Regions from separate parts of the Photobacterium sp. GSS17 genome, predicted to be linked through region 3. Evidence: riboswitches for the same ligand, from Rfam matches in the RefSeq annotation. Region 3 holds a riboswitch; each other region holds the start of a gene.

Evidence for each region. Region 3 has a riboswitch for lysine ahead of PGW97_RS11360 (Na+/H+ antiporter NhaC family protein). Riboswitches for the same ligand answer to the same signal wherever they lie in the genome.
Region 1: linked by a shared signal. The riboswitch ahead of PGW97_RS23930 (Na+/H+ antiporter NhaC family protein) and the one ahead of PGW97_RS11360 (Na+/H+ antiporter NhaC family protein) in region 3 are both predicted to bind lysine.
Region 2: linked by a shared signal. The riboswitch ahead of lysC (lysine-sensitive aspartokinase 3) and the one ahead of PGW97_RS11360 (Na+/H+ antiporter NhaC family protein) in region 3 are both predicted to bind lysine.

The regions. Positions count from the first base shown of each region.
Region 1 covers NZ_CP117518.1:1,664,711-1,671,458, reverse strand. The annotation lists gene PGW97_RS23940 (GntP family permease) at 149-1,504, shown strand; gene PGW97_RS23935 (hypothetical protein) at 1,652-2,068, opposite strand; gene PGW97_RS23930 (Na+/H+ antiporter NhaC family protein) at 2,371-3,963, opposite strand; lysine riboswitch at 4,048-4,217, opposite strand; gene PGW97_RS23925 (aspartate kinase) at 4,532-5,983, opposite strand; gene PGW97_RS23920 (ectoine synthase) at 6,050-6,439, opposite strand; gene ectB (diaminobutyrate--2-oxoglutarate transaminase) at 6,449-6,748, opposite strand, start outside.
Region 2 covers NZ_CP117517.1:3,255,233-3,261,980, forward strand. The annotation lists gene uvrA (excinuclease ABC subunit UvrA) at 1-613, shown strand, start outside; gene PGW97_RS14800 (PglL family O-oligosaccharyltransferase) at 701-2,470, shown strand; gene PGW97_RS14805 (pyridoxal-phosphate-dependent aminotransferase family protein) at 2,620-3,738, opposite strand; lysine riboswitch at 3,984-4,176, shown strand; gene lysC (lysine-sensitive aspartokinase 3) at 4,381-5,685, shown strand; gene metH (methionine synthase) at 5,846-6,748, opposite strand, start outside.
Region 3 covers NZ_CP117517.1:2,542,915-2,549,662, forward strand. The annotation lists gene hisF (imidazole glycerol phosphate synthase subunit HisF) at 1-140, shown strand, start outside; gene hisIE (bifunctional phosphoribosyl-AMP cyclohydrolase/phosphoribosyl-ATP diphosphatase HisIE) at 137-763, shown strand; gene PGW97_RS11355 (thymidine kinase) at 989-1,567, opposite strand; gene PGW97_RS11360 (Na+/H+ antiporter NhaC family protein) at 1,797-3,392, opposite strand; lysine riboswitch at 3,491-3,674, opposite strand; gene PGW97_RS11365 (DUF3037 domain-containing protein) at 4,042-4,434, shown strand; gene PGW97_RS11370 (lytic murein transglycosylase) at 4,809-5,780, opposite strand; gene PGW97_RS11375 (YcgL domain-containing protein) at 5,784-6,074, opposite strand; gene minC (septum site-determining protein MinC) at 6,294-6,748, shown strand, end outside.

The DNA.
Region 1 (6,748 bases), on a different replicon from region 3:
TCTGCCAGGGAATAGGGCAATACCTTGACTGGGATCCCAGTTTGGGTCCGTCCGGCGCTGAGACGGAAAAAAGCGGTATTTTCAATCATGGCTGCTCGGTCTAGCATGTTAATGACCTGTTACACATGACGTGACCCGGAGAAAAAATATGGATGTTGCTGTAATTTTACTCACCCTGGTGGGCCTGATGTACTTTGCCTACCGTGGTGTGTCTGTTCTGGTTCTTGCCCCGATTCTGGCAATGGCGGCGGCGTTGTTAACCAGTGATTTCCCTTCCCTCTATGCACTTTCAAACGTGTTCATGCCTGCGGCGGCGAACTACATTAAACTTTATTTCCCTGTATTTATTGCCGGTGCCATTTTCGGCAAGTTGATGGGAGCCTCAGGTGCGGCACGTACTCTGTCGGCATTCATCATTAAAAATCTGGGGCCACGCCACGCGATTTTGTCTGTTGTGCTGGCGACAGCCCTGCTGACATACGGTGGGGTGTCACTGTTTGTGGTGGTGTTTGCCATGTATCCCATTGGGGCGGAAACTTTCCGCGCGGCAGGCATTCCGAAGCGTCTGCTGCCTGCAGCTATCACGCTGGGGGCGTTTACCTTTACTATGACGGCATTGCCGGGAACTCCGCAGTACCTGAACACTATGCCGACCATTCCATTTGGCACTACGATTTATGCTGCGCCGGTACTGGGCTTGCTGGCGGCGACGATGATGCTGGTGCTTGGCACGCTCTGGATCAAAATGCGTGCGCGTAAAGCAATGGCTGCCGGTGAAGGCTATGGGGAAGAGTCGGATGCTGAATCTGCGGGTAAGGAATCGGATCCTGCGCCGGGGGTGATCATGGCGCTGGTACCAATTGTGCTGGTGTTTATCATCAACTTCCTGCTGACGAATGTGTATTTCAAGTCACCGGAAGTGGTCGATAACTACAAAGCGCTGGAGGTGAACATTAACGGCACCTGGCCGGTGATTCTGGCTCTGGGCGTGGCGATCGTCTTTATGCTGGCGGCATTTCGTCAGTATCTGTTTGAGCCAAACAAGCAGGTGTTTGATGGTTCTGTGGGTTCGTTGCTGCCGATTTTTAACACGGCTTCGGAAGTCGGTTACGGGGCGGTGATTACTGCGCTGTCAGCCTTCGTGGTAGTGAAAGCCGGGATTGCGGCAATTGATATTCCGGATCTGTTTAAGGTGGCGATTACCTCAACCAGCCTGGCGGGGATCATCGGCTCATCGTCCGGCGGTACCGGGATGGTGCTGGCCATGCTGGGTAATGACTTCATGAGCATGGGCATTAACCCTGAAGTGCTGCACCGTGTGGTGCTGTTGGCGGCGGGTGGCCTTGATACATTGCCTCACTGTGGCGCGGTCATTACGCTACTGGCGGTCTGCCGTCTGACGCACCGCCAAAGCTACGGGGATATTGCTGTGGTGACCATGGCGATTCCACTGCTGGCTGCCTTTACGGTGATAGTGGTACACCTGACGACCGGGCTTGTGTAGCGAGCCTATGTAATCAATTGATGTGCAAGTGATTTTAGCCTAGCCACTTACGCTTATTCACTTAAGCGTAGCCACAAAACCTGGCTGCTATTCTCACACTGAAACGCCCCTGCGCTTACCGCGATATGCGGTCTGCTGACAGGGGCGTTATTCTTGCTGGCAGGGCTGCACGTAAATCGCGTCTGTCGGAAAGCGGCCATCCCGGCTGGGATGCTGGCTGTGCAACCGGCATAAGTCGTGATGGATACTGATCGCCTGCACCCGAAAATTCTCGGTGTGCCACTGACCATCTTCCCGGATACGAATTTGCAAATTTTCGCCGTTACTGACGTGTTCGGGCAGACGAATGTCATAGGTATCGCTGAATGCCAGCAGCCAGTAATCGTCCATGGTTACCAGACGACCTGTCCCCGGTGTTGTGACCGCACTGACATAATCCAGTTTCTGGGCAGCATGCACCGGAAACACTGCGGAAAACACACTCATCCCGACCGCAATCATAGCGCCCCGCAGCGCCCTGAATCTTGCCATCGCTGGGATAGGTCTTGCGATGCTACCGCTCATAGACACCTACCTCTCATAGACACCTACTACTCATTGATACCTACCGCTCATAGACACCGACTATGAATAGGTACCTAGCTGCCATAACAACTCATCACGAAGTGACGGTGATAGATTTAACTATAGTGCGGCCCTGTGGCTAGCCCGGACAAGAAAAGAGACACCGCTGATGCATGAAAGCCACAACAAAAATGCCAACACAAAAAAGCCACGCAAAAAAGCGATGACAGCAAAGCGAATAGAAAAAAGCCTCCGGCACTTGAACGTGCGGAGGCTTTGCATGAAGAGGGCGGATTTACCGGTTAAGCTTCAGACGATGCAAGACTGAGCTCGGGGTTGCTCTGACGACGGCGAAGGGCAAACAGGCAGAAGGCCACAAACCAGACACTGCTGGCGGCGACACCCAGCCAGGACGAATGGGTAAAGCCCATGACCAGATAGCCGAGCAGTGCACCGAACGCGACTGAACCGGCATAAGGTAGCTGAGTGAGCACGTGGTCCATATGGTGACAACCGGCACCCGTTGCCGACAGGATACTGGTGCTGGAAATCGGTGAGCTGTGATCGCCAAAAACTGCGCCAGCCAGTACGGCGGACAGCATCGGCAGTAACATGGTGATGTCACTGGCTGCCGCAATGTCACCGGCCAGCGGCAGCATGATGCCAAATGTTCCCCAGCTGGTGCCAGTGGCAAACGCCATGACACATGACAGCAGGAAGACGACGGCTGGCAACAGTTCTACCGGCAGACTGCCCTGTGACAGTGACGCGAGGTAAACGCCGGTTTGCATGTCGCGTACTACGGTGCCGATTGTCCAGGCAAACAGCAGAATAATGATCGCAGGCATCATGGCTGAGATTCCTTGCGGCGCGGCTTTCAACCAGATTTTTGCCGACAGTTTTAGGCGTAATGCCAGACCCATCGAGACCACCAGGCTGCAGATTGCACCGTATACCAGCGACAGGCCAACGTTGGTATTTTCAAACGCGCCGATCAGGCTGAAGGCTTGTCCTTTACCGGACAGCACATCCGCACCGGACTGAACCATGAAAAAGACGGTTGCCGCGGTCAAGGTCAGGATCGGCAACACCATATCAATCATCCCGCCCTGAGCGGTTTCTGGTGTTTCCATATCCAGACCCGGCGGACGGCCTTTACTGTGATCCCACAGCTGACCTTGCTGGGCGCGGGCTTCATGCTTTCGCATCGGCCCGATATCCAGCTGGAATGCAATAACACAAATCACCATCAGTAGGGTAAAGACCGCGTACAGATTCATCGGCATCATTTCGACAAAGGCGGCGATCGGGCTTTGGTCTGTTAGCTGGTGGGCCGCAAGAATACCGCCGACCAGTGCGATAATGTAGGCACCCCAGGAGGAAATCGGCATCAGGACGCACACTGGTGCGGCGGTTGAATCCAGCAGGTAGGCCAGCTTGGCGCGTGAAATCTGAAACCGGTCGGTCACTGGTCGGCAGATAGCGCCAACAGACAGGCTGTGAAAGAAATCATCAATGAAGAAGATGAAAACCATCAGCCCGGTCAGGGACTTGGCACTACGGCGATCCTTGCACCGTACGGCTGCCCAGTCGGCAAAGGCCTGAGTGGCACCGGACACACTCATCAGACTGATCAGTGCACCGAGCAACAACATGAAAATCAGCATGTTGACGTTATCGTGGTTTAGGGCACCGCCGCTCCAGAAGATAGCCACTATTTTCTGATACAGGTAGTTCAGGGTCTGGGACAGGGAAAATTGGTTCAGCATCAGGGCACCGGCAACGATACCTGCACCCAGTGACAGCAGTACCTGTCGGGTGACGACAGCCAGCAACACCGCCAGCAAGGGGGGAAGCACGGACCAGGCAGAATCCGCAAAAGGAACAAGGCTCATGATCTCATTTCACCTACAACTTAAAGGTGGAGATCTACCAAAAGGACATGTAACGAAATCGACAACCAAGGCATGACGTGTTACCCCTTAGGTAGCGCTCCATAGGAAAAACTATGGCAGTGCTGCGCCTGTTCGACGCAGCCCCAGCGGCTGAGTTTGATGACTCAGTCACTTCGGCGCTGACTCCTTTCCCCGGCTTCATCGGTATCACCCTCTGCTCGGTTACTGATAGGCAGCGCGCCTCTACTGATTTAGGGTTGCTGCGAGCAGACACGGGTCTGCCCACAGCAAATGTTATTATATACGGCTAGTTAGCGATGTCAGCATACAATTCACTTTCAATGACTATTAATTCAGCACTATGAATTGCTTTCGATCAAGGAACTGTTGAACAAAGCGCTGTGGCGGAAAAAACGCTGGCTGACAGAGCGGTGAATCCTTAAACCTCAATCCAGCACAGCGAAGCGACTGACCGTTTAGAGACAACACCGCCGGGGTAAAAGTCCCGGCAGTTGGTTGATTAGTTGGTTGATTGATATGCTGATTGGTTGATATGCCGTTAGTAGTATCAGGCAACGTGGGCCGATTGGCACTCAGTCAGGGAGTCCGGCGGTGTGTGCGTCTCTGCAGGCAGGGCGAAGAACTGCTCATGCAGCGTGCAAATGGCACTCTGGTAGTCATTGTCATCGACCACAAACTGCACGTTGACGTTACGTACCGATGAGTGGGCGGCAATCGGAAAACATTCTGCCTGCATCAGCGCTTGCATCCCCCGCCGCAGTGCCTCATTGGTGTTTATGTTGGCCCCGATGGCAGAAATCATTGCGACCAGTCGCCCGGTAATGGCGGCTTTCGGATATCGTTTCTCCGCCTTATATAACACCTGATTAAGGTTATCGGCACCACCGGTCAGGTAGTAGGTGATTGAGTTTGCGTTCATCTCTTTGCCAATTAAGTTGACGCTCGACTCACGAATCAGTTGCATGATGTCGTAGCCGACATTATCAACGTGACCTACCATCGCCTGATCAAACAGATGCAGCGCAAATACTTTGTCCCGCCCGGCAATGATTTCAACCCGATCCTGCGAGGGGGTAAAGGCATTTGAAATCAGCGTACCCGTGTGCTCTGGCTCAAAGGTGTTCTTGATTTTCAACTCGATATTGTTCTGGCGAAGTCCGGAAGCGGCATTGGGGTGGATCGCTTCCATCCCCAGATTCGCGAGCTGATCGGCCACATCGTAGTTTGTTTCCCCCATAGGCAGAACCGACTCTGGCCCCACGATGCGCGGATCTGCGCTGCTGAGGTGATATTCCTTATGGATGATGGCCTGCCGCGCGCCGGTCAGCACCGCGATGCGGCTAAAGGTCATCTCGCTGTAACCGCGGTCGTACGTTTTCATCAGTCCTTCGTCACAATAGGCGTAACCGGTGACGATAGGCAGTTCCTGACCCAGGTCGATATCGGCAAACGCCTGATTAATGACATCATCCAGATCACCGGTGTACTGATTGTTCCAGCTGGACAGGTCAACAAAGCGCGCATTGATACCCAGCGTTTTCAGCTTCAGGGCGGTATTGAAGGCGCTGTGCGCCTCACCGATGGAGGAGAGAAACTCTCTGACCTGAGGCAGATAGTGGCGCAACGTGAACTGGCCGAATTCGCACATTTCCAGGATGTTGGTGATGCACTGTTTTGCATCCTGAACCCGGGCGCGGATAAATTTATCTGCCCGAAGACGGTTCACCGGATCGGCAAACAGGTTGTCGTTGATCAGCAGCAGGCGCTGCTCCAGATCGTTCATGGCCTGGCGCCAGTCCGGTGAACGTTTGGCGATCAGCTGGTAGATGCCCGGCTTGCCGGTGCGTTTACATTCCAGCAGATCATTGGTGATCCCGGCATAGGCCGAAACCACGAATACTCGGTTGTAGCGCTGCGAGGGACGCAAAATAATATTGTCGAGCACAGCATCGAACGCTGACATCGACGTGCCACCGATTTTTTCTACGGTGTGAGACATAGTTCATCCTTTTGGTTACGGTCACAGCGTGACTGTCAAAGTGAAGGTGTCTGTGTCGTTGGAATCTCAGGTTTCTTCCATTAGTGGATACACGCCGTTTTGGTCGTGAGTCTCCTGACCGGTCAACGGCGGATTAAACACGCAAGCCATGGTCATATCGCCGCCATAGGCACGTAAATAGTGTTCATCGTGCTGATCCAGGATATAGAGCGTACCGGGTTTGATTGGGTAGGTTTTACCTCCAACGACCTCTATTTCGCCTTCCCCGGACATGCAGAACACCGACTCCAGATGGTTCTGGTAGTGAATGTGGGTTTCGGTATCGGCATAAATCGTGGTGATGTGGAAAGAAAAGCCCATGTTGTCGTCTTTCAGGAGCATACGGACGCTTTCCCAGTTTTCTGCGACCACTCGGCGCTTAGTCTGACGGCAGTTTTCCAGTGTTCTTACGATCATCATTTTTCCTTATGAGGCTTTTTTAATGAAGTTGGCTGCTGTTGTTGACACGGCTTGTTCAAACAGCGCGATCCCTTTGGCCATATCGTGTTCGGTAATGGTTAGGGGACAGAAGAATTTAATGACTTCGTCGTCCGGGCCAGCGGTTTCGATCACTAAGCCCTGTTCAAAACAAGCGCGTGCGATCTTACCGGCGATCTCGCCGTCCCGACAGGCGATGCCTGTCATCAGTCCGCGGCCTTTTAGTTCGCTGAAATAAGCCGGGTATTGAGGCACTAACTGCTGGAGAGCGTCTGTCAGCTGTGCCGA
Region 2 (6,748 bases), 710 kb from region 3:
GGGCGACGGGGTGATCAAAGTGGAAATGCACTTCCTGCCGGATGTGTATGTGCCGTGTGATGTCTGTAAGGGCAAGCGCTATAACCGCGAAACCCTGGAAATTCGCTATAAAGGCAAAACCATCGATGAAGTGCTGGAGCTCACCGTCGAGGATGCCCGCGAATTTTTTGATGCAGTTCCAGCGATTGCGCGAAAATTACAGACGCTGATCGATGTCGGGTTATCGTATATCCGTCTCGGTCAGGCCGCGACCACCTTATCCGGCGGGGAAGCCCAACGGGTCAAACTGGCACGTGAGCTGTCCAAACGCGATACAGGTAAAACACTGTATATTCTGGATGAGCCGACTACCGGCCTGCATTTCCATGATATTCAGCAGCTGTTGACCGTGCTGCACCGCCTGCGAGATCACGGCAACACCATCGTGGTGATTGAGCACAACCTTGATGTTATTAAAACGGCAGACTGGATCATCGATTTGGGACCAGAAGGCGGCAGTGGCGGCGGTGAAATTATTGCAACCGGGACACCGGAGCAGGTGGCACTGGTTGAAGGCTCGCATACCGCCCGCTTCCTGAAGCCGCTGTTACCGGCACTCACTGCGGCGAGCTGAAGCTGGCCGCTTCCAACATTCAGATAGGACAACCGGGCCCATGATGCCCGGTTTTATTTCTTTCACCCTGTGACAGACGGAACAGCCATGACTGTTTTACATGTAAAAGGCACGCGACTTGCCGAGCAGGGGATCAGCAAACCCATGGTCAAACCGTTTCTGGCCTCACTGGGCTTCCTGTTCCTGCTGGCCATGCATTATTTTCAGCACAACCCGGGCGGTGCTGGCCTGAACTTGCCATTCAATGCGATGAGCTGGATCCCGTTCAGCTTTGCTATCGCCTTCGGCCTGCTGGAAATCTGTCGCCAGCGGGTATGGCGCTATTCCCGCCTAACCCTGGTGCTGTTCGTCTGCTGTTTGCTGCTGACTATTCCGGTGCTGTTTCCGCAGGCCAATAGCGCTACTGCCCTGCCTCGTCTGATTGGCTTATGGGCCGGCTTTTTGTTTTTTGTCGGCCTGCAGCAGTTTGCGTTTTCCCATAAACAGCGGCAGCGTCTGCTGTGGCTGATTTTGCTGGGCGTTTGGCTCGAAGCGGGCTTTGGCTGGGTACAGTTTTTGTGGCTGGAGCCGGGCAACCCGATCGGCTACAACACGCTAGAAAACCGCCCGTACGGTATTTTTCAGCAACCCAATGTGATGGCCAGTTTTCTGGCAACCGGCTTGGTGCTCTCGGCTTATCTGCTGGCAAGGCTGCCTATGTATCGGGGGAAATGGTCCTGGCTGCAGCTGATCTTGCTACTGACGCCGGTGGTTACCCTACCTATCCTGGTGGTACTCAGTTCCCGCACCGGCTGGCTGGGAGCCACCGTGGGTGTGGTGCTGATGATTCCTTACCTGCGCCGGTTTGCCGCCAAAGCCCAGTGGCGAATGTGGCTGCTGATGGTGGTAATGGGACTGAGTGTTTCCTGGCAGGTAAACCAGCACACCGGCTGGGCCCCCAAGGAAGAACGCCTCAGCCTGATCAGCCCGCGTGCCATGCACATTCCTCAGGCCGTGAATATGTTCCTGGCCAAACCGCTGTCAGGCTATGGCTATGGCCGGTTCGAAACCAGTTATGTGACCCAAACAGCGCAGTGGCACCATCAGGACCCGAGCAAGCCCTATGGTATGCCTTCGCTGGATCACCCGCATAATGAACTGGCTTACTGGGCTGCAGAAGGGGGCATCCTGCCGTTACTGGGACTGTTGCTGGCCGCCGCCGCCGTCTTTCTGAAAATCCGCAAAGCCCGGGCTGGCACCCAATTAGCACTGGTTGGCCTGTTCTTGCCGATTACCCTACATACCCAGCTGGAGTATCCGTTTTACCACTCCCTACCGCACTGGGTGATGTTCATTATCCTGATCTACTGGGTGGACAATCTGACCGCCAAATACTACCGCCGTCAGGTGGAGTATGTGCTGTCCATTCGGGGACTGGTTCTGATCCTGCCGGTGCTCACCACTGGTTTCATGACCACTACCCTGTACTCGGGCCATCAATTAACCCAGTTTGAGACCCGCCAACCGGCCAATATTGACTACCTGCTGAAGGTCAACAATCCATGGGCCTGGCAGGATCGATTTGAGTGGGATCTGCACGTCACCCAGCTGCAGGTTGGGATTGCCACCGCCAACCCGGCACTGATTCAGACGTATATTGCATGGGCTCGCCAAAAAGCCCTGATCTGGCCACGCCCCACGCTGTACCAAAACCTGATTGCTGCGTACCAGCATCTCGGTGAAACCGCGCTGGCCGAGCAGGTACAACAGGAAGCCCGCTACCTGTTCCCAGGGCAGATTTTTGCGCCAGCCGCTAAAGCAGAACCTGTCACATCGGGTGCGGTCGTCCTGACGGCTCCTCCCGCAGTCACTGACTAGGTGCCCCCGGAGCAAGCATCCGCTCCATAGGACACAGCCATAAAAAACGGCTACCGGAAGGTAGCCGTTTTGGTCTCGACCTGCCTGTTCCGGGCAGCGCCTGCCCGAACAGTAGCAAAACGAAAGAGCCTGACTGAACAGGCCGACACTTATTTCAGGGTCGACTCCAGCGCTTTCAGGCACAGCGCAACGTTCTCGCTGCGTGCAGCATAGCCCATCAGGCCAATCCGCCAGGCTTTACCTGCCAGCGCGCCCAGTCCGGCACCAATTTCCAGATTATAACGTTCCAGCAGGGTTTTACGCACCTGCGCATCATCTACCCCGGCAGGAATATGCACCGCATTCAATTGTGGTAAGCGGTATGCCTCATCAACCACAAACTCGATACCCAGTTGTTCCAATCCTTCACGCAATTCCAGATGGACGTCACGGTGACGCTGCCAGGCATTTTCCAGCCCTTCATTTTTCAGCAGCACCAACGCTTCATGCAGGGCATACAGGCTGTTTACCGGCGCTGTATGGTGGTAACTGCGTTTACCTTCGCCGCTCCAGTAGCCCAGAACCAGACTTTGATCGAGAAACCAGCTTTGTACTTTGCTTTGACGGCTCTGAATTTTCTCCACCGCACGCGGAGAGAACGTCAGAGGCGACAGACCAGGCACACAGGACAGGCATTTCTGGCTGCCGGAGTACACCGCATCCAGTTGCCATTCATCCACCAGCAGCGGTACGCCACCCAGCGAGGTCACCGCATCCACGATAGTCAGACAATCGTGCCGACGTGCCAGCTTAGCGATTGCCTCGGCATCAGTCAGCGCACCGGTCGACGTTTCAGCGTGGACAAACGCGACAATCTTCGCATCCGGGTGTGCCTCAAGGGCTTCAGCCACTGACTGCGGATCAACCGGTTCACCCCAGGCGTTGTCCACCATCACCGCAACACCGCCGCAGCGTTCCACGTTTTCACGCATCCGGTCACCAAACACACCGTTGCGGCAGACAATCACTTTGTCGCCCGGCTCAACCAGGTTCACAAAGCAAGCCTCCATCCCGGCACTGCCAGGCGCAGAGACCGCAATCGTGAACGGGTTAGTTGTCTGGAAAGCATATTGCAGCAGCTGTTTCAGCTCATCCATCATCCCGATGAACAGCGGATCCAGGTGACCGATGGTCGGACGACTCAGGGCCTGTAACACCTGCGGATAAATATCTGATGGACCCGGTCCCATGAGTGTACGCTGTGGCGGATAAAAACTACCAATTGTCATTATTATTTCTCCCTGATGGTAAGGCCTGTTGGTGTAAGGTACGTACTGACTATATCAGGTCTGATCGCAAGTTGCGTCTCTTGTGACAGCGCTGTTTTTGCCCCCTGCGATTCCTCCGTCCGGGAAAGACAAAAAATTTGCAATTATTTTGCATATTCTGCCCCGCCATGATTGACAAAAGACTCTCAAATCCGCTTCAATAGAGCACGTTTTTTGTTCATCCTGAGATGCACCTTATCTCAGGGGCAGACAGAAGAGGAGCGTTACCCAGGTATCTAGGATTGCGGGGCCCCACCCCAAGGCAGTCTGGAGAGGGGGAGTAGCGCCGAGATATGTTGTGACAGGGGGCATGGCATATCGGCTTGGAAGGTTGAATCCTTCTGGCTGTCACCTTTCCAGACGATATAGGTAGTGGAAAGGTGGGGAGCTTCTGGTTGTTGTACCTGACTACATCCTACCTTATTGCTCTCCTGACATTTGCGTCGGGATCTTGATCCCGGGTCATTCCCCCTAAATTTAAGAACGTTTTTACACTTCTGATTGGGAGACCTTGTTTTGAGCTTTGTAAATACTAACTTTACTGTTCCTCCACCAATTACTGTAGCGAAATTTGGCGGCACCAGTGTAGCCGATCATGCCGCCATGAGTCGAAGCGCAACGATTATCAAGGACAACCCAGCTGCTAAAGTGGTATTAATCAGTGCGTGTTCCGGCGTAACCAATCTGCTGGTTGAATTAGCAAATGGAATTGCCGACAACGAGCAGCGCTCACAACGGCTACAACAACTTCGAACGATTCACCAATCGATCATTGATCAGTTGACTCACCCGGAAGCGGTAGCAGCTGAGATCGACCAACTTCTGACAGACGTTGAAGCCCTGGCCAAGCAAACTGCCAGCGCCCCTTCCGTGCAACTGACCGATCAGCTGGTCGCCCACGGCGAATTACTGTCGACTTTTCTTTTTACCCAAATTCTTAACGAAATGGGGGCTAAAGCTACCCGTTTTGATATTCGCCCGGTAATGCGTACCGATAGCCAGTTCGGCAAAGCCGTACCGGATGTGGATGCAATTCGCCAGTTGGCCAGTGAGCAACTGCAACCGCTGCTCCAGTCTGATCAAATTATTGTCTCTCAGGGCTTTATCGGTTCTGATGAAACCGGCCAGACAACGACGCTGGGCCGTGGCGGCAGCGATTACAGTGCAGCACTGGTTGCCGAAGCTATCAGTGCAGAAATTCTGGAGATCTGGACCGACGTTCCGGGGATGTACAGCACCGATCCGCGTATTACAGCCAACGCCATGCCAATCCAGGAAATCAGCTTCAGTGAAGCCTCTGAAATGGCTAACTTCGGGGCAAAAATTCTGCACCCGTCGACGTTGCTGCCAGCCATCCGCCAGCAAATTCCGGTGTTCATCGGTTCTTCAAAAGCACCGGAACAAGGTGGAACCTGGATTCGCCAGCACGTGGCCCAGCCACCAAAATTCCGGGCACTGGCCCTGCGCTGCAACCAGACCCTGGTCACCCTGACCAGCCTGAATATGTTCCATGCCTACGGCTTCCTGTCAGAAGTCTTCCGCATCCTTGGTGAACATAAGGTGTCTGTTGATCTGATCACAACGTCTGAAGTCAGCGTTTCACTGACCCTGGATCAGACCAACACCGGCGGCGGTGCACCAAGCCTGCCAGCCGCAGCAACAGAGGCTCTCAGCAAGCTGTGCCGTGTGGAAGTGGAACAGGATCTGTGCCTGGTTGCACTTATCGGCAACAAACTGGGCGAAGCCCCGGGAGCAGCCACTCAGGTCTTTGGCAAGCTGGACAACTACAGTCCGCGCATGATCTGCTTTGGCGCCAGCCCGCACAACCTGTGTTTCCTGGTCAAAACCAGCGAATCGCGCGAAGTGGTTAAAACCCTCCACGCCGCCCTGTTTGAGGCCGCGAAGTAACCCAAGTTCGGGACACAAAAAAGGCGCTCATGATGAGCGCCTTTTTCATATCAGCGTATGATTGTTGCCGTGTTGGTGTTCCCGATGGGTGTCACCTGTAAAAAAACAGGCCCCGCAGCTGTGGCATCCGGGGCCTTTGAGTCATTACGCCTTTGCTGCATTACAATGACAGGTTCGGCCCCAGCCATTTTTCCGCTTCAACCAGATCCCAGCCTTTGCGCTCGGCATAGCTATCACGCTGATCTTCCTGAATTTGTGCCACAGCAAAATAGCGTGAGTCCGGATGTGAGAAGTACCAGCCTGAGACCGACGCTCCCGGCCACATAGCATAGCTGGTGGTGAGTGACATCCCAATGGCTTCTTCGACATTGAGCATCTCCCACAAGGTGCCTTTCTCGGTATGTTCCGGACACGCCGGGTAGCCGGGCGCCGGACGGATCCCCTGATATTTCTCACGAATGAGTTCGTCATTCGACAGGGCTTCGTCCGGCGAGTATCCCCAAATCTCTTTACGCACCTGCTCATGCAGATACTCGGCAAACGCTTCAGCCAAACGGTCAGCCACCGCCTGTACCATGATGGCATTGTAATCATCACCCTGGGCTTTAAATTTATCGGCCAACTCTCGCTCCCCGATGCCGCCGGTAACCGCAAACGCGCCAATCCAGTCCGGCTTCCCGCTGTCCTTCGGTGCAATGTAATCCGACAGACAGTAGTTATAGCCTTTCGGTTTCTCCGTCTGCTGGCGCAGGTTATACAGCACATGCGCTACCTGGCTGCGGGACTCATCGGTATAGACCTCAATGTCGTCCCCTATACTGTTCGCCGGGAACAAGGCACACATACCCCGGGCCTTCATCAGACCTTCCCGCTCGATGCGATCCAGCCACTCGTTCGCATCCTGGAACAAACGGCGGGCTTCATCTCCTACTTCCTCATGATCCAGAATGGCCGGGTACTTGCCCATCAGCGACCAGGTCATGAAAAACGGGGTCCAGTCGATATAGTTGCGCAGGATGCTGACATCGAAATCATCAAACACATGAGTACCGGGCTTCGCCGG
Region 3 (6,748 bases):
AGATGAGCCACTTTGCCGATGCTTTCAAACAGGCGAATGTCGACGGCGCTCTGGCGGCTTCGGTCTTCCACAAGCAAATCATCAATATCGGCGAATTAAAGCAATACCTGAAACAGAATAACGTGGAGGTCCGGGTATGAGTCTGAGCAGTAAAATTAACTGGGAAAAAGTCAACGGCCTGATCCCGGCGATCATTCAGGATCACACCAGCGGTCAGGTGCTGATGCTGGGCTACATGAACGACGAAGCGCTAACCAAAACGCTGGCGTCCAATCAGGTAACGTTCTGGTCACGGTCGAAAAATCGCCTGTGGACCAAAGGAGAAACGTCCGGCAATGTACTGAATCTGAAAAGTATCCGCCTCGATTGCGATCAGGATACGCTGTTGATACAGGTCGCGCCGGTTGGGCCAACCTGCCACCTGGGCACCACCACCTGTTTTGATACCGATGCATCTGGTGAAGAACAGACTGAACAACCGGCCCTGGTGTTTCTTCATCAACTTGAGCAGGTCCTGGCTGCTCGTAAAGGTGCCGATCCTGAGTCGTCCTACACTGCCAGCCTCTACGCGCGTGGCACCAAGCGGATTTCGCAGAAGGTGGGAGAAGAAGGTGTTGAAGTCGCGCTTGCGGCAACGTCGGGTGACAAGGCGGAGCTAGTGAATGAGTCGGCCGATCTGATTTACCACCTACTGGTGTTACTTCAGGATCAGGGGCTGTCACTGGCAGACATTACCCAGCGTCTTCAAGAGCGTCATAAATAACCGCACCGCTATTGAAGCCAAACATTTAAACCTAGCGCTTAAACAGAGCGGTTAAATAAAGCAATTAAATAAACCGTTTAAAGAGTACCTAAGCAAATCGAATAAAACAAAAGCCCGGCTCTACAGGCCGGGCTTTATTATTCATTCATGCGTCCACCATGCCGGACAAAGCTATGCTGAAAAACCAACTTCAGCGGACATATCCGACACAGCGCAAGGGCAACGTTATTTTTCGAGCGCGTCTTTGTAGTGAGTACGACACACCGAGACATAACGTTCATTGCCGCCAATCACGACCTGATCACCATCAGCAATTGCATTGCCGTGCTCATCCTGACGAATCACCATATTGGCTTTACGGCCGCAGTGGCAGATTGTTTTGAGTTCAACCAGTTTGTCAGCCCAGGCCAGCAGATAGCGGCTGCCCTCAAACAATTCACCGCGGAAATCTGTCCGTAAGCCATAGCACAGCACCGGAATATGCAGCTTATCGACCACTTCTGTCAGTTGGTAAACTTGCTCTTTCGTCAAAAACTGACATTCATCAACCAGCACACAATCCAGCTTCTGCGTCGCATTCATATCCTGCAAACGCGCATACAGATCGTCCGTCACGGAAAATAGCTCAGCATCTTCCTGCAGACCAATACGTGAACTGACTTTCCCCTTCCCGTAACGGTCGTCAATTGCCGCAGTAAAAATAACCGGCGTCATCCCACGCTCACGGTAATTAAACGATGACTGCAACAAGGTGGTAGATTTACCCGCATTCATTGCCGAGTAATAGAAGTACATCTGAGCCATTAAGTAAGCTTCTCTGATTATCTTTAGAATGGTAAGAAAAAACTGGCGAGATGCTACAGAAATCCCAGCCAAATTAAAAGGAGCTGTGTCACCCGTTGCCAGATCGCTTGTGTCATCCGGATCAGAGCAACTGCCACAAACCGCCAAAAAGAAAGCCTGCACATGGCAGGCTTTTCATTACAGTATAAGGACTTAGCGTTCAAGCTTAACGCTGAACCTAAGAGATTGTTCAGGCTTTCGCGGCCAACTCACTAGGACGGCGAGACAACCAGGACAGGATCGCACACACCACCACAAACATAACAGTTGCGCTCATGAACGACACCGCCAGTGAGCTGGTGAAACCCAGTACCAGGAAGCCCACTGTCGATACCACAGCGACAGCCAGCGCATACGGCAGCTGCGTTGACACGTGGTCAATGTGATGACAACGCGCACCAGTAGACGACAGAATAGTGGTATCTGAAATCGGTGAACAGTGATCACCAAACACCGAGCCTGCCAGTACAGCACCCAGCATCGGCAGCATCAGCATAATGTCAGTTGCCGCAGCCAGATCACCGGCGATTGGAAGCATGATACCGAATGTTCCCCAAGAGGTACCGGTTGAGAACGCCATCAGCCCTGCCAGCAGGAACAGGATCGCAGGCAGGAACATCGGATTGATGCTGCCTTCAACCAGGGTCGACAGGTATTTACCGGTCGCCATATCGCTGATCACACTACCAATGCTCCAGGCGAACAGCAGGATCAGAATCGCACCAAACATTGACTTAGCACCAATCCACAGCGTGGAAACTACTTCACCGGCAGGAATACGCTGACGCAGCACTGGAATCATGGCAGCCGCCAGGCCGATTAGCCCACCGTATACCAGAGAGGCACCCACATCGGTATTTTCAAACGCGCCCAGAACATCAAAGGCTTTACCGCCTGCCAGCAGCGCCTGATAACCAGTGAAAATCATAAAGAAGAACGTTGCCACGATCAGAGCCACAATCGGCATCACCAGATCGCCTACGCGGCCGTGCTCACTTTCCTGAATTTCCAGTTCATCGTTCAGGTCTTTCGCCAGGGTGTCATCATCCCCTTCATCAAAGCCGCGGCAATGGCTTGCTTCCAGCTCGTGTTTTTTCATTGAGCCGATATCCAGCTGGAACCAGGCAACAACAAATACCATCAGCAGGGCGAAAATCGCATAGAAGTTCATCGGGGCCAGTTGCAGGAATGCCCCCAGAGGTGTGTATTCAGTGACACCGTGTGTCACCAGAATGCCGCCGATAAGCGTGATAATGTAAGCCCCCCAGCTAGAGGCCGGCATCAGCACACACATTGGCGCAGCAGTTGAATCAAGAATATAAGCCAGCTTGGCACGGGACACATAAAAACGGTCCGTGACCGGGCGAGAAATTGAACCGACAGCCAGGCTATTAAAATAGTCGTCTACAAAAATGAATACGCCCAGAAATGCAGCCAGTAGTTTTGCGCCACGCTTACTTTTAATTTTCGTTTGTGCCCACTCAGCGAACGCACGGGTTCCCCCGGACAGGGTCAACAAAGCGGTAGTCATACCCAGCAACACCAGAAACGCGACAATGCTCATATTCCAGGTGTTAATGCCGCCGTCCTCAATGAATAATCCCTTTACAGTGTTGCCGATATATCCGGCCATTCCCGTAACGGAATAATCATTTAGCAATAAGGCACCAAGCAGAATACCTACGCCCAGAGACAACAAGACGCGACGCGTCGCAATAGCCAGGCCCAGTGCCACCAGCGGGGGCAACACAGACACAGCGGAGTGTGAAAAATCTACAATATTCATGATCTCTACTACAACCGATCTTGGTTGGAGATCTACTGCTGGCCACGTTTTAAAAACGTGAAAAATGAGTGAAAGAAAGAGAGGTGCCCCTTTTCCGACTCCACAGTAGCGCTCCATAGTTAATGTAATTATATACTATGGCAGTGTTGCCTCTATTCGATGACAACCCCAGCGAGCAGGCATGATGGCCCTCTCTCACTTCGGCACCGGCTCCTTTTGCAAGCCCTCATCGGAATCACCCTCCGACTTGCTACTGATAGACGATGCGCCTCTACCCTTGGTCAAGGTATAGTCGATTCTACGGCTTTAAGATCTGATTGCAACAACTTGAAGTGAAAAAATTAACATTAATAGTGAATAGTCTTGCCTGAGTGATTAAAAAACCACCACCCCAGGCAAACCGATATTAAGCCAGCTTATATGAAACTCATTCCGTTTTATTAAATTGGTCACTTATCCCCTGCCACAATGTTAATTCCTGTCGCTGTTAATCCCATTATTAAGAATGGTTAATTACTTAAGTTAACATGCCGATAATAAGCGCAAAATTATTTATATTCAGGCTCATAATAACCATTTTAGTTATTGCAATTATTGATTTAAGACTGCTAATATTATTTTCATAGTATTACTCCAACAGGAAATAAAAATGTCTGATGCAATGAAAGTGCTATTAAACCTCCGAAGCCTGCGTGCCCTATCTCGTGAATATTCTCTGGAGCAACTTCAGGAAGCGCTGGAAAAGCTTCAAACAATCGTTACTGAGCGTGAAGAAGCAGAAGCTGAAGAGCGTGCAAAAGAAGAAGAACGCATGGAGAAACTGACTCAATACCGTGACATGCTAATTGCTGACGGTATCGATCCAGAAGAACTGCTTGCCGCTATCAGCAAAGCACCTAAAAAACGTGCTCAGCGTCCAGCGAAATACCGTTTCATTGATGAAAACGGTGATGAGAAAACCTGGACAGGCCAAGGCCGTACACCAAGCGCACTGAAAAAAGCGCTGGATGAAGGTAAATCTCTGGAAGATTTTGAGATCTAATCTCCTACCTCTGAATCTTATAAAAACCCGGTTTTATACCGGGTTTTTTCTTACCCGCAACATAATCATAAGCTATTGAAAATAAATAAAATAATAAAATCCGGATTACTTATAGAGTATTTACTTTACCTTGAGATGTCCCGCTGAAAGATTTTCATTTATTCATAATTTATAGTTACCATCACATTTTTGCTTATTTCAACTCGCCACTGTCACTATTCTAAATACCCGTCACTGAATATAGCGCTATCGCGTTATTCGATGCTTCATCGGCCAAAGATAATGGAAATATTTTGCTTGTGGTCTGTCCGCTGAAATGTACAAAAAAGCCAGACGTTAAAGTCTGGCTTTCCATTCATTTCACCAAGCAATATTTAGCGAATACTGTCTGCCAAATAACTCACAGCCAATGCAAAATAGTGAGACCGATTCCATTTTAATAGTGACTGATAATTGCCATACACCAAATATGCCCTTCCACGATTATCATCAGGTTGAATAAGCCATGCATCAATCGCAGTATCTGGTAAATCCTGCCCATTCATACGGCGTACACCCAACTTCTGCCACTCAGACAACGAACGGCCTTTCTCTGGCTGAACACCCAGCAATGTGGCATCAATGTTATCCGGAATCGAAACTTGTCGGCCCCAGGTATATTCATCATTCCAGCCGGCTTCATGCAGATAATTCGCCGCAGAAGCAAAAACATCGTCTTTGGTTTGCCAGATATCCGCCTTGCCGTCATTATTTCCGTCACGGGCATAAGCCAGGAAAGAAGTTGGCATGAACTGAGGTTGTCCCATTGCCCCGGCCCAGGATCCTTTCATTTCTTTGGCGGTAATATGGCCGGCATCGATAATTTCCAGCGCCGCCATCACCTGATTACGGAAAAAGGCTTCACGACGACCTTCATAAGCCAGCGTCGTTAACGCTTCAACCACATTGTAATTGCCCGTCAGGCGACCGAAATTACTTTCAACACCCCACAGGGCAACCACAAACCGCGGCTGGACACCATATTGCTGACCAATTCGATCCAGTACCGCTTTATGCTCCTGATAAAGCTGGTTCGCTTGTTTCTTTTTCCATTCCGGAACGGCACGCGGCAGGTATTCATCCAGCGTCAACTTACGCTCAGGCTGATTTTTATCTGCTTTAACGGCACGCTCAATAAATGTAATACCATCAAACGCTGATTGAATGGTCTGCTCCGAAATGCCTTTTTCCCGCGCTTCGGTTTTCAGTACATTTACATAGGCATCGAAACCTTCATCCGCGGCCATCACCGCCGATGACATTCCTAAGCCCAGGGCCACCAGGGCCGTGATCAATTGCTTACGCATAAACTATTCCTGAGATGGTGAAGCGGCTTTCTTTGCTGCTTTATATTCTTCCAGTAAATTCGTCACCGGCGGCGGAACCTGCAGATAAAACCCTTTTTCCAGCAGTTCACTTTTCACTTTTTCAATATCGGCCAATGCCAGTTTCTTCCGGTCGCCAATTTTCAGGACCATGACAAACTGTGGTGTGCCAAAAGTGCTCAGCAGCGCTTCAGGCACCGCAGAGAAATCGTCTTTCTTATTGATGTAGAGATAAGTGTTGTCTTTCTTTGGGCTTTTATAAATTGCACACAACATGCTGATAGAACCTTTTGATAAAACTGACTCAGTATCAGACCACAACATCGCGACTTCTCTCCCTCCGGAACCCACAGCCCACGGGGGATGCGACGCCTGTCTGAATTTACAACGCTAAAGCAAGGATAGCTTGCTGATATACGGTTTGGAATATAACATGCAAGGTACTAAAGAGATAACGAACCTGAACGGCTAATTTAGCGACAGTCAGCTAGACAAATGACAAAAGTAGCAGAACTCAAGGGAGGCTCTTTCACCCTCTCTGCCCTTCACCTGGTGGACGGCGACATCCATAAGGCTGCCGACTTTCTGAAACAGAAAGTAGAGCAGGCTCCTCATTTTTTTGCATCCGCCCCCGTAGTTATCGATGTCAGCCAGGCTGGCGATTCCATCGATTTCTCACTGCTGAAAAATAAAGTCAGCGAAGCCGGTGTGATTCCGGTCGGCATCAGCGGATGCAAAGCGACCCGGCTCCAGGAGAAAGCCAAAGCAGCAGGATTTGCGATCATGAATGCTGCGCGTCAGGCCAAGGCGGCAGAGCCGGTTATGGCCCCTACTCGCATCATTCGCACCCCGGTTCGGTCAGGCCAGCAGATTTATGCTAAGAATTGTGATCTTGTCATCATGAATCATGTCAGTGCGGGCGCGGAAGTCATTGCCGACGGCTGCATTCA